Linked DNA regions of Egicoccus sp. AB-alg2. The protein of the gene in region 2 interacts with the protein of the main gene of each other region in a pairwise test. Links are inferred from orthologs where the notes say so. Each region holds a gene or a part of one and is shown on either strand. Other genes may lie near its edges.

Region 1 (4,201 bases), on a different replicon or contig from region 2:
CGAGCAGCTCAGCGAACGGCTAGACGAGCCGGTGAACCTCGCCGTGCTCGAGGAGGGCGAGGTCATCAGCATTGTGCAGGCGGACCTCTCCACGTCGCTGATCTCCGTGGACTGGATCGGGCAACGTCATCCGCTGCACGCCACCGCGAGCGGGAAGGTCTTCCTCACGTGGGGGCCGGCGGACCTGCGCCAGGACGTCCTGGGGCGGCCTCTCCAGGCACGGACGAAACGGACCATCACCGATCCGGACGAACTGCGGCGTGACCTCGAGCGGGCGCGTTCGCGCGGCTATGCGGTGACGATCGGCGAACTCGAACGGGGACTGCACGCGGTGGCGGCACCGGTCCGCGACCCGGACGGCGTCGTGGTCGCCGCGATCGTCGCCTCGGGCCCGGAGTACCGTCTCGAGCCGCGGCAACTGGCGGACGCGGGAGCGCTGGTCCGCGAGACCGCGGACACCGTCTCGCGGCGATTGGGCTGGCTCGGACCGACCGGGGACCTGGCCACCCAGGGCCGGTAGCCCGGCGCGGCGACCGGGCCGCCAGGCCGCCACGAGCCCCGCGGCCGGAGGGCAGAGGATGACGCTGGAGACGACCCGCTCCGCCGGGGACCTCGACCGGGTCGCCCGCGACACCGACGCCCCCGAGCTGGCGGCAGCGGCCTACACGCAACTCGTGGCTCTGCTGGAGCAGCTCGAACCCGACGAGTGGCGCGCACCGACCGTGTGCCGGGCCTGGAACGTGGCCGACCTGGTCGGTCACGTGATCGGTGCGGCGCGGTCCTGCGCGTCCGTGCCGGAGCTGGTGCGCCAGCAGTGGTGGGGCCGCCGGCACGCCGACGAGTTCGACGGCAACGGCCTGGACGCCACGAACGCGCTGCAGGTCCGCGAGCACGCGCACCTGTCCCCGCAGCAGCGGCTGGCGCGGCTGCGGGCGCTGGCGCCGGCCGCCGTCCGGGGGCGGATGCGGCTGCCGTCACCGCTGCGACGCGCGCGGCTGCCCATCGCGCCGCAGGGATCCACGGCCGCCGGGATGCCGACGCACTTCGCGCTCGGACGGCTGATGGACGTCATCTACACGCGCGACGTGTGGATGCACACGCTCGACGTCGCCCGCGCCACCGGCCGGCCACGGCCCCAGGCACCGACCCTGGACCGGCGCATCGTGGAGGACGTCGTACGCGAGTGGATGGAGCGTCACGGCGCGCCCCTCCTGCTCACGCTCACCGGCGCGGTCGAGTTGCGCGTGACGAACGGCGCGGCGACCCAGCAGCTCGAACTGGACGCGCTCGACTTCTGCTGGGTCCTGTCCGGGCGTGCTGACGTGGGCGGGGCCGCCGATGGACGCACACCGGTGTCCTTGCAGGCCACGCCGGTCGAGGCCGCCGGACTGCTGCGCACACGCCTGCTGTTCTGAACCGGCCGGGTGCGTCAGTGCTCGTCGAAGACCTCGTCGTCGTGCTCGCCCAGCAGCGGCGGCGGCGTGGCGGGCCGGCGGCCCGATCGGGACCAGGACACCGGCGCGCCCGGCAGCGCGAGGTCGCCGGCGGTCGGGTGCGCGACCCGGTCGACGAGGCCGAGGTGCTCGAGCTGTTCCCAGCCGTAGACCTGGTCCATCGTGCGGATACGCCCGGCCGGCACCCCGGCCTCGTTGAACCGCTCCATCCAGGCGTCGACGGTGTCCTTCGCCAGCACGGCGTTGATCTCCGCCTCCAGCTCGTCCCAGTTGGCGACGCGGTCACGGTTGGTCGAGTAACGCGGGTCGTCGACGTCCAGACCGGCGACCGGCGCGAACCGCTGCCACAGCCCCTCCGAGCCGACCGCGACGTTGACCCAGCCGTCGGCGCAGGTGAACGCGCCGTAGGGCGCGATGGTGGGATGGCGGTTGCCGCCCGGCTCGGGGACCTCGCCGGCCAGCGTCCAGCGGGTGCCCTGGAAGGTGTGCACGGCCACCGCCGAGGCCAGCAGCGAGGTGGTGACGCGTTGCCCCGTGCCGGTCCGTTCACGTTCGTGCAGGGCGGCCACCACGCCGTAGGCACCGAACATCCCCGACAGGATGTCGGTGATCGGCACGCCCATCTTCGTGGGCGGGCCCCCGACCGGGCCCGTGATCCCCATGAGGCCGGCCTCGCCCTGGATGATCTGGTCGAAGCCGGAGCGCTGTCCGTCGGGACCACCCTCGCCGAAGCCGGTGATCGAGAGGATCACCAGCCGGTCGTTGAGCTCGGCCAGCGCCTGCTCACCCAGCCCGAGACGGTCCATCACGCCGGGGCGGAAGTTCTCCACCAGCACGTCCGCATCCTGGATCAGGGCACGCAGACGCGCCAGGTCGTCGGCGTCCTTCAGGTCCAGCGTGACGGACTTCTTCGAGCGGTTGATCGACAGGTAATAGGCCGACTCCGCCTGGTCGTCGCCGACGAACGGTGGCCCCCACCCGCGGGTGTCGTCTCCGGATCCCGGGCGCTCGACCTTGATCACCTCGGCACCGGCATCGGCGAGCATCATGCTCGCGTACGGGCCCGACAGGGCGCGGGACAGGTCGACGACGCGGATGCCCGCGAGGGGGCCGGGTCCGGTGCGCTGCTCGGTCATGGGGGCTCCTGGTCCGGGCGACGTCGGCGTCGTTCGAGCCTAGTGGTCGGCCGCCGGCGGGTTCGCGGGCGGCGAGGCGACCGGGGTCTGCGGGGCGGGCGCGGGCTGCCACGGCTCCTCGGGCATGACGATCCAGGCCACGAGGTAGGCCAGGATCTGCGGGCCCGGCAGCACGAGCGAGACGACGGCCAGCACGCGGACCAGGGTCGGGTCGACGTCGAAGTAGGCCGCCAGCCCACCGCACACGCCGCCGATCACGCGGTCGGTGCGGGAGCGGTACAGGCGGCGCGGCGGTTGCGGCGCGGCCGGCGGGACGGACCCGGTGGCGCCGGAGGACGGCTGCTGCGACACGGTGGTGCTCCTGTCTGCGATCTCGGTTTCGTCCGACATCACGAGCATCCACCGTCCGCGGGCCACGGTCACTCCGGGAGTACCCGGTGCCGACCCCGAGTCAGCGCCGGTCGACCTCGGGGAAGGGCTGACCGTCCGGGTCGAGCCGCGCGTAGCCGGGGCCGCGGTCGAAGAACGCCGGCTGCTCGCCGCGTTCCTCGCGCAGGCGGGCGCGCAGATCGACGGTGGCGTCGTGGTCGACCACGGGCTCGTCGTCGGGGCCGGTGACCACGACGCCGTAGTCCTCCCGCGCACCGTCACGGCTGACCTTGCCCCAGAGCACGTCGCGGCCGACCAGGTCGACGTCGCGGTCCAGGGGGTCGCCCCAGCCACCGCCGCCGGTGGTGCGGATCCGGATCACCTCGCCGGCAGCGATCGGCTCGTCGTCGACCAGGCCCTCGAGCTCGCGCTCGGTGGGGCCGCCCGGGTCGACGGTGACCCGGAACGGCGCGCCGGCGCGGCCGCCGTTGACCCCCCAGCAGGCCAGGATCGAGCGGTCGGCGATCGACATGAACGACGCCGGCTCGAGCATCCGGATCCACTTGTCGTAGCCGAGCCCGCCGCGGAACTGGCCGGGCCCGCCGGAGTCGACCGCCAGCCCGAGCTTCTCCACCCGGAACGGGAAGCGCGACTCGGTGAACTCGGTCGGCAGGTTGCGCGAGTCGGGCACGACGTGGATCGTGTCCTCGCCGTCGCTGTAGTAGCGCCCGCCCGAGCCGCCGCCGAGCACCTCGCGCATGAGGTAGGAGCTGCCGTCGGCGCGCCGGCCGTAGACGCCCGTGTAGCGGATCGTCTCCTGGTCGGCGGGCATGCGCCCGTCGGTGGCCTTGGCCAACACCCCGGCGAGCACGCCGAGCAGCCGCAGGATCACGAACGTGCGGGCGTTGGTCGGCGCCGGGAAGATCGGCGTGAGCAGGGTGCCCTTCTCCGGGAAGCGCATCTCGATCAGGTCCACGATGCCCTCGTTGACGTCGAGCTCCGCCATCCGCTCGGGCGTGTCGGCGAGGTTGCGCAGGATCGGGCCGAGCCACTTCTTGAGGAAGTTGCCGTCGGCGTAGTCGCCGCAGTGGTTGATCGGGCCCTTGGCCTGCGGCGAGGTCCCGGTGAAGTCGATGATCAGCTTGTCCGGCACCTTGGTCAGCGTGATGCGCTGGCGGTGCAGCTTCGGTTCGTCGACGCCGTCGTGCTCCGCGTAGTCCTCCCACACGTAGGTCCCCTCGG
Region 2 (6,099 bases):
GCGACGGCCGCGTCCGTCACGTCGCCCCGGCCGGGCGGCATCGACCAGTCGAGGACGACCACGTCGGCGGCCCGGTCGACGGCGTCGCGAACGGCCCGCTCCAGGGTGTCCGCCTCCCCGCAGACCTCGAAACGGTCGTCCGCCTCCAGCCACGCGCGCAGGATCGTGACGATGTCCGGGGCGTCGTCGGCGAGCAGGACCCGCAGAGGACGTTCGGTGGCGGCGTCGGTGCTCGTCACGGCACGGCTCCGACTCGGTCGTGGGCGCCGGCCCCGGTGCGGGCCGCGAACGAACGTACGGACCAAGTTCGCGGCTGGGAAGTACCCACCGGAAGTCGACAGGGACCGGTCAGCCACCCGCCCGGAACCACGACGACGATGGCGATGGAGGGTTCGTCGACCCGAGGCTCGCACCATGCGCAACCGGCACCGCCACCACCGCCGCGGGTTCGTCGCCCGCCTGGCCTGCGCGGTCGTCGGGTTCGCGCTGCTCACGGTGGCGCCGGCGACGGCGGCGCCGGCTCCGGCGGGCGACCAGCGCGAGCAGCCGGTCGCGGTGGACCAGTTGCCCTTCACGGCGACACAGGACGTCCGTGGCGCGACGTCGGCACCGGACGACCCGTCCTGCTCGGGCAACGGACACAGCGTCTGGTACCGGTTGCGGCCGACGCGGAACGCGACCCTGTCGATCGACACCTACGGCAGCGACTACGACACCACCCTGGCGGTCTACGGCGCCGACGGCGAGTTGCTCGCCTGCGCCGACGACACCCGCGGCGTGCAGGCCGCAGTGCGGGTCGACGTTCGCGCCGGTGCGGTCTACGACGTGATGGCCGCGGCCTGCTGTGGACGCGCGGCCGGCACCTTGACCCTGAACGCCTCGGAGGTGGAAAGCGGGCCCTCCCTGGCGCTCACGGTGCAGCCGACCATGCAGCGGGCAGGAGGCAGCGTGCGCGCCACGGTGAGCGGTTCGGTGACGTGCGCCCGCGCGTCGTCGGTCCAACTGGAGGTGCGTCTGCACGACGACGCGGGCAGGCCGCCGACCGCCGTCGGCTACGGCGAGACCGCCTGCGAGGGCCAGGCCTCGTGGGCGGTCCCGGTCGTCCCGCGCGGCGCGGCGACGAAGGGTCCGGTGCCGGTGACCGTGACCGCGCTCAGCTGCGACGACATGGGCCGCTGCCGCATCGACGAGGTCGCCGCCCGGGTCCGCCTGGTCCGTTGACGCGGACGTCGCCGACGGCCGGCGCATCAGGCCGGGGCGGCCCCGGCGAGCCGGTCGTCCAGCGACCGCTGGGCCCGTTCGGCGGCCGCGCCGACGTCGTCGACCCGGGACGCCACGACCCGCCCGGCGCGAGCCTCGTCCTCGACGCGCTGGCAGCACGCCGCGAGATCGGTGGCGCCGAAGCTCGCCGCCATGCCCTTCAGTTCGTGAGCGGCCCGCTGCGCGGTCGGAAGATCCCCCGCCGCCACGGCGGCGCGCAACTCGTCGATCAGTCGCCGGGACGTGGTGTGGAACTGGCCGACGAGGTCGCGGACCGTGGACGGGGCCAGGGCACCGCGCAGTTCGGCGAGCAGCCGGTCGTCGAACCCGGGCGTCTCGGGCGGGCCGGGCGTGGGTGCGGCCGCCTCGGGCTCCTGCTCGTCCGCCCCGTCGATCCAGTGGTGCAGCAGCCGGCGCAGGTCGCCGGAGCGCACCGGCTTGGTGGCGTAGTCGTCCATGCCGGCGTCGAGGCAGCGCTGGCGCTCGCCGCGCAGGACGTTCGCGGTCATCGCGATGACCGGAGTCCGACGGCCCTGTTCGCGGCGACGCAGGCGCCGGGTCGTCTCGTAGCCGTCGAGGCCCGGCATCTGACAGTCCATGAGGACGGCGTCGAACTCACGCTGCTCGAGCAGGGCGAGGGCCTGGCGACCGCCGCTGGCGACGGCCGTCCGATAACCGAGCTTGCGGACCATCGCGTCCGCCACGCGCTGGTTGAGGGCATTGTCCTCGACGATCAGTACCCGCCCACGGCGCCGCACCCGTCCGTCGTCCCGCGGCGCACCGCTCCCGTCGAACGCGGGCGCCACGGCCGGTACCTGGCGCACCTCGAAAGGCAGCTCCACCCAGAACGTGCTGCCGCGGCCGGGCCGGCTGTCCGCGCCGAGCGTGCCACCGAACATCGCGACCAGGTGGCGGACGATCGACAGGCCCAGCCCCGTGCCGCCGCCGGCGCGCACCGCCGGCGAGTCGCCCTGCGTGAACGGCTGGAACAGGCGCTCGAGGTCGGGCTGCGAGACCCCGACGCCCGTGTCGGTGACGCTGAAGCGCAGGCGGGCCATGGGCTCGTCACCTGGGTCGCGACGCTCGACGTGCAGCGTGACGCTGCCGCGTTCGGTGAACTTCACCGCGTTGCCGCACAGGTTCACCAGGATCTGCTGCAGGCGACTCATGTCGCCGTACACGCGCTGCGGTACCTCGTCGCCGACGACGACTCGCAGTCGCAGACCGCGTGCCTGGGCCGGGACCATGAGCAGCCGCGCCACCCGTCGCACGACCCCGGCCGGTTCGAACTCGGTCGGCTCGAGGGTCAGCTTGCCGGCTTCGAGCTTGCTGAGGTCGAGGATGTCCCCGATCACCGACAGCAGGTGCTCACCGGCGTCCACCATCGCCTCGCCGTACTCGCGCTGTTCGGGCGACAGGTCCGTGTCCAGCAGCAGATGGGCCATGCCGATGACCCCGCTGAGCGGGGTCCGGATCTCGTGGCTCATGTTGGCCAGGAACCGCGACTTCAGCTGCGACGCCTCCATCGCCTCGTCACGCGCGGCGGCCAGCTCCTCCTGCGCGTGCACGCGCTCGGTGATGTCGCGCACGAAGGCGTGCAGACGCGCGCCGCCTTCACCCGGCTCGGCCGTCAGCCAGATCGCGACGTCGACCGGGAACGTCCGTCCGGAGCGGTCGGCGGCCGTGAACTCGCGCTGGCCGGTCCAGGGTTCGCGTCGACCATCGAGGTAGCTGCGCAGCAACTCCCGCAGTTCGGCCCGGTGCTCGGGTGCTGTGACCAGCACCTCCAGCGGCCGGCCGATGGCCTCGTCGCGAGGCCAGCCGAAGACCGCCTCGGCCTGCCGGTTCCAGTCCACCACGTGACCGTCGTCGTCGACCGACAGGAAGGCGTCGCTGGCAGTGTCCAGGATCGCCCGACGCCGCCGCTCCCGGGCCCGGACGTCGGCCTCGGCGCTCGCCTGGTCGCGTAGGGCCGCGGCCAGGCGTGCCAGCCCGCCGATCACGAGCCCACCGACGACGAGGGAGGCGGCCAGCACGAGGCTGCCGAGACGGTTGCGGGCCGCGAGCACCGGCTGGAGCGACACGTCGGCGCGGACGTTCCAGCCCACGTCGGCGACCGGGACGTAGCCGGAGACGACGTCACCGTGCGCCACGATGGCGTGGGCTCGGGCCCGGCGCCCCGTCTCCGCCGGGGAGGTGGGCGCGCGGGGCATGCCCTCCGGCGCCGCCACGACGCGGCCGGCGTCGTCGGTCACCGTGATCGCGACCCCCGCCCGCTGTTGCAGGTCGTCCACGAACCGCTGCAGCGCCTTGCCGGCGTCGTAGTGCGCGGCCAGGACGCCGACGACCTCCGCCTCGTCCCCCGCCTCGCTGCGGTTGCGCAACAGCACGACCGCGGTGACGACCCCCGCGTCGTCGTTGCGCAGCAGCCCGCTCACCACCCCGTCGGGGAATGCGGGTGCCTGCTCGCGGTACCAGTCCCAGACCTCCGGCTGGTGGCCGAGCTGTCCGGTCGACGGCGGCTCGCTCGCGCGGGTGCGACCCTGGGCGTCGGTCAGGGTCACGCTGCGGAGCCCCGGCGCGGCGCCGTACAGGTCGCGCAGCATGTCCTGGACGGCCGGGGCGCCGAAGTCGGCCACCCCGCGGACGGTCGCGAGCGACCCGACGGCTCGCGGCCCGTAGCTGGCGGTCAGTTCGCGGAGCCCCTCGAGCTCCTGCTGCACGAAGCTGCCCGCGAGGCGGGACACCACCTCGGCCTGCTCGTAGGCGTCGCTGCGCAGCAGGGCGCCGGCGTTCAGGAACGGCACCAGCGCCAGGACGGCCAGCGAGCCGATCGCGATCGACGCGAGCACCCAGAACCGGAACAACAGGTGGCGCTGGATCCGTTCCGGCCCGGCGTCAGGGGCGGAGGACATAGCCGACGCCCCGCACCGTCTGGATCAGGCGCGGCCCCAACGCCTCCAACTTGCGCCGCAGATCGCTGATCCGGACCTCCACGACGTTCGGCGAGTACCAGTCGGCCCCCCACACCTCGTTGAGCAGCTGCCCCTTGGACAGGACGCGGCCCGGACGGCGGCAGAACGCCAGCAGCAGGGCGAACTCGGTCGGGGTGAGATCGATCTCGACACCCCCGCGGGACACGCGGTGGCCGGCCTCGTCCACGACGAGGTCGTCGATCTCCCAGACGGTCGCCGACCGCCGGCCCGCGCGGCGCAGCAGCGCACGAACGCGTGAGAGCAACTCCTCCATGGCGAAGGGCTTGGTCAGGTAGTCGTCACCACCCACGCTGAAGCCCGCGAGACGGTTCTCCAGGGATCCGGCCGCGGACAGGAACAGCAGCGGAGTGTCGGTGGTCGTGCGCAACGCGCGTGCGAGCCCGAAGCCGTCGGGACCGTCGCCGAGCCGGACGTCGATCACGACCAGGTCCGGATGCAGTGCCATGGCGGCGCGGTTGGCGCCGACGGCTTCCCGCTCGCCGTGCACGCGGTATCCGTCGCTCTGCAGCGCGAGCGTGATGGCGTCGCGGGTGTCATCGTCGTCCTCGACCACGAGCACGCGGGCCTCGCGTGGTGTCATGGTCCACCCCCGTTCCTCGTCGAGCGGTACCGGTCGGTCACCTCACAGCGGTTCCGATGGCCACCGTCGACACGGGACCCGGACGGCGTCTGCCGTCGACCTTGACAGCCCAGCTTCACCGCCCATCGTGTCGCCGTGTCGTGAGGGTGTCCACAGGGCTTTTGTCACCAACACCGTCGTGCACCGCACCATCGGCGACCACCAGCGCCGTGGCCGCCCGCACCGCGGCCGGGTCGGCGTCGAGCCGGACCGTGTCGCCGGCCACCTCGACCAGACGGTGTGCCGGGACCCGTCGTCCACCGTCGGTCACCAGCACGAACCCGGCTGGGTCGGGTGACGGTGTGGTGGCCAGGTTCCCGTCGAACCGGACCGTGAACTGGCCGGTGCGCGGATCCGCGTCCCAGGAGCGCGGATCCGGACCGGCGGTGACGCCGCCGGCGGGCAGGTCGAGGACCGTCGCGGCCGTGCCGGCCGTCCCTGCCACGCCGCCCGCGAGACCGCGCACGGCGCCCGCACCGGCGCCCAGCAGCGTCACCTCGTCGCCCATGGCGTCGGCCGGGAACGCCACGCGGACGACCTCGGGGGTCGGACGCAGCACCGACCGGCCACGCACGCCGCGCCCGTCGGCCCGGTACGCGACGAAGCCGTCGGCGGGCCCCGCCACCACGGCCTCGTCGTAGCGGAAGTCGAACTGCACGCCGCCGGGCCCACGGTCGACGGCGACCAGGTCGGGTGCGGCCGTGTCGCCGCCGGAGACGCCCAGCGGTGCCGGCCGTCCACTGGTGCCACCGCGCACGGCCCCCTCCTCGGCCACGAACCGGCGTGCCATCGCCACCTGCCCCGGGAAGGCGACGGTGACCTGTGTGCTGCCGCGGGACACGATGCGCTCGCCGCGTGCGGCGGTCCCGTCGGAGGCGACGGCGAGGAAGCGGGACGCGACGGGTTGCCGGACGGGTTCGTCGAACCGGAACACGACGTGGTCCAGGGTCGGTTGTGCCGCGACGTCCAGCAGCTCCGGCCCCGCCACCCGACCGAAGCCGTCGCCCCCGTCCAGGCGCACCGCGGCCACGACGTTGGGCAGGCCGTACTCGTCACGTACGGCCCCCTCCTCCACGACCAGCCGGACCCGGTGCGGCAGGTCCGCACCGGCCGGGAACGTGACGAGCACCCGGTCGTCCGTATCGCGCACCAGCCGGGCATCGACGGCGCGGACGGTCTCCTCGGCGCGGTGGCCCTGCGCGACGAACGCGCCCGGGTCGAGCA

Evidence for each region. Proteins that work in one complex are often made in the same cells at the same time.
Region 1: the proteins of ACERM0_RS10335 (region 2) and ACERM0_RS09140 interact in binary tests that used the Escherichia coli proteins (3 or more experiments, as listed by UniProt). The link is inferred for Egicoccus sp. AB-alg2 from one-to-one orthologs.

The regions. Positions count from the first base shown.
Region 1 is NZ_JBGUAX010000004.1:339,551-343,751, reverse strand. Bases 1,286-4,201 are described here. They hold ACERM0_RS09140 (PspC domain-containing protein), read right to left. Parts: upstream 2,942-4,201; coding sequence 2,630-2,941; downstream 1,286-2,629. Other genes in these bases: ACERM0_RS09135 (hydantoinase B/oxoprolinase family protein), read right to left, coding at 3,042-4,201; ACERM0_RS09145 (CaiB/BaiF CoA transferase family protein), read right to left, coding at 1,430-2,590; ACERM0_RS09150 (maleylpyruvate isomerase family mycothiol-dependent enzyme), read left to right, coding at 1,286-1,415. In the rest of the region: ACERM0_RS09155 (IclR family transcriptional regulator), read left to right, coding at 1-520; more of ACERM0_RS09150, read left to right, coding at 579-1,285.
Region 2 is NZ_JBGUAX010000005.1:85,805-91,903, forward strand. What follows is about bases 1,048-4,575. They hold ACERM0_RS10335 (ATP-binding protein), read right to left. Parts: upstream 4,176-4,575; coding sequence 1,248-4,175; downstream 1,048-1,247. Other genes in these bases: ACERM0_RS10330 (hypothetical protein), read left to right, coding at 1,048-1,221; ACERM0_RS10340 (response regulator transcription factor), read right to left, coding at 4,159-4,575. In the rest of the region: ACERM0_RS10325 (response regulator), read right to left, coding at 1-239; more of ACERM0_RS10330, read left to right, coding at 415-1,047; more of ACERM0_RS10340, read right to left, coding at 4,576-4,836; ACERM0_RS10345 (hypothetical protein), read right to left, coding at 4,952-6,099. UniProt on the Escherichia coli protein: Member of the two-component regulatory system ArcB/ArcA. Sensor-regulator protein for anaerobic repression of the arc modulon. Activates ArcA via a four-step phosphorelay.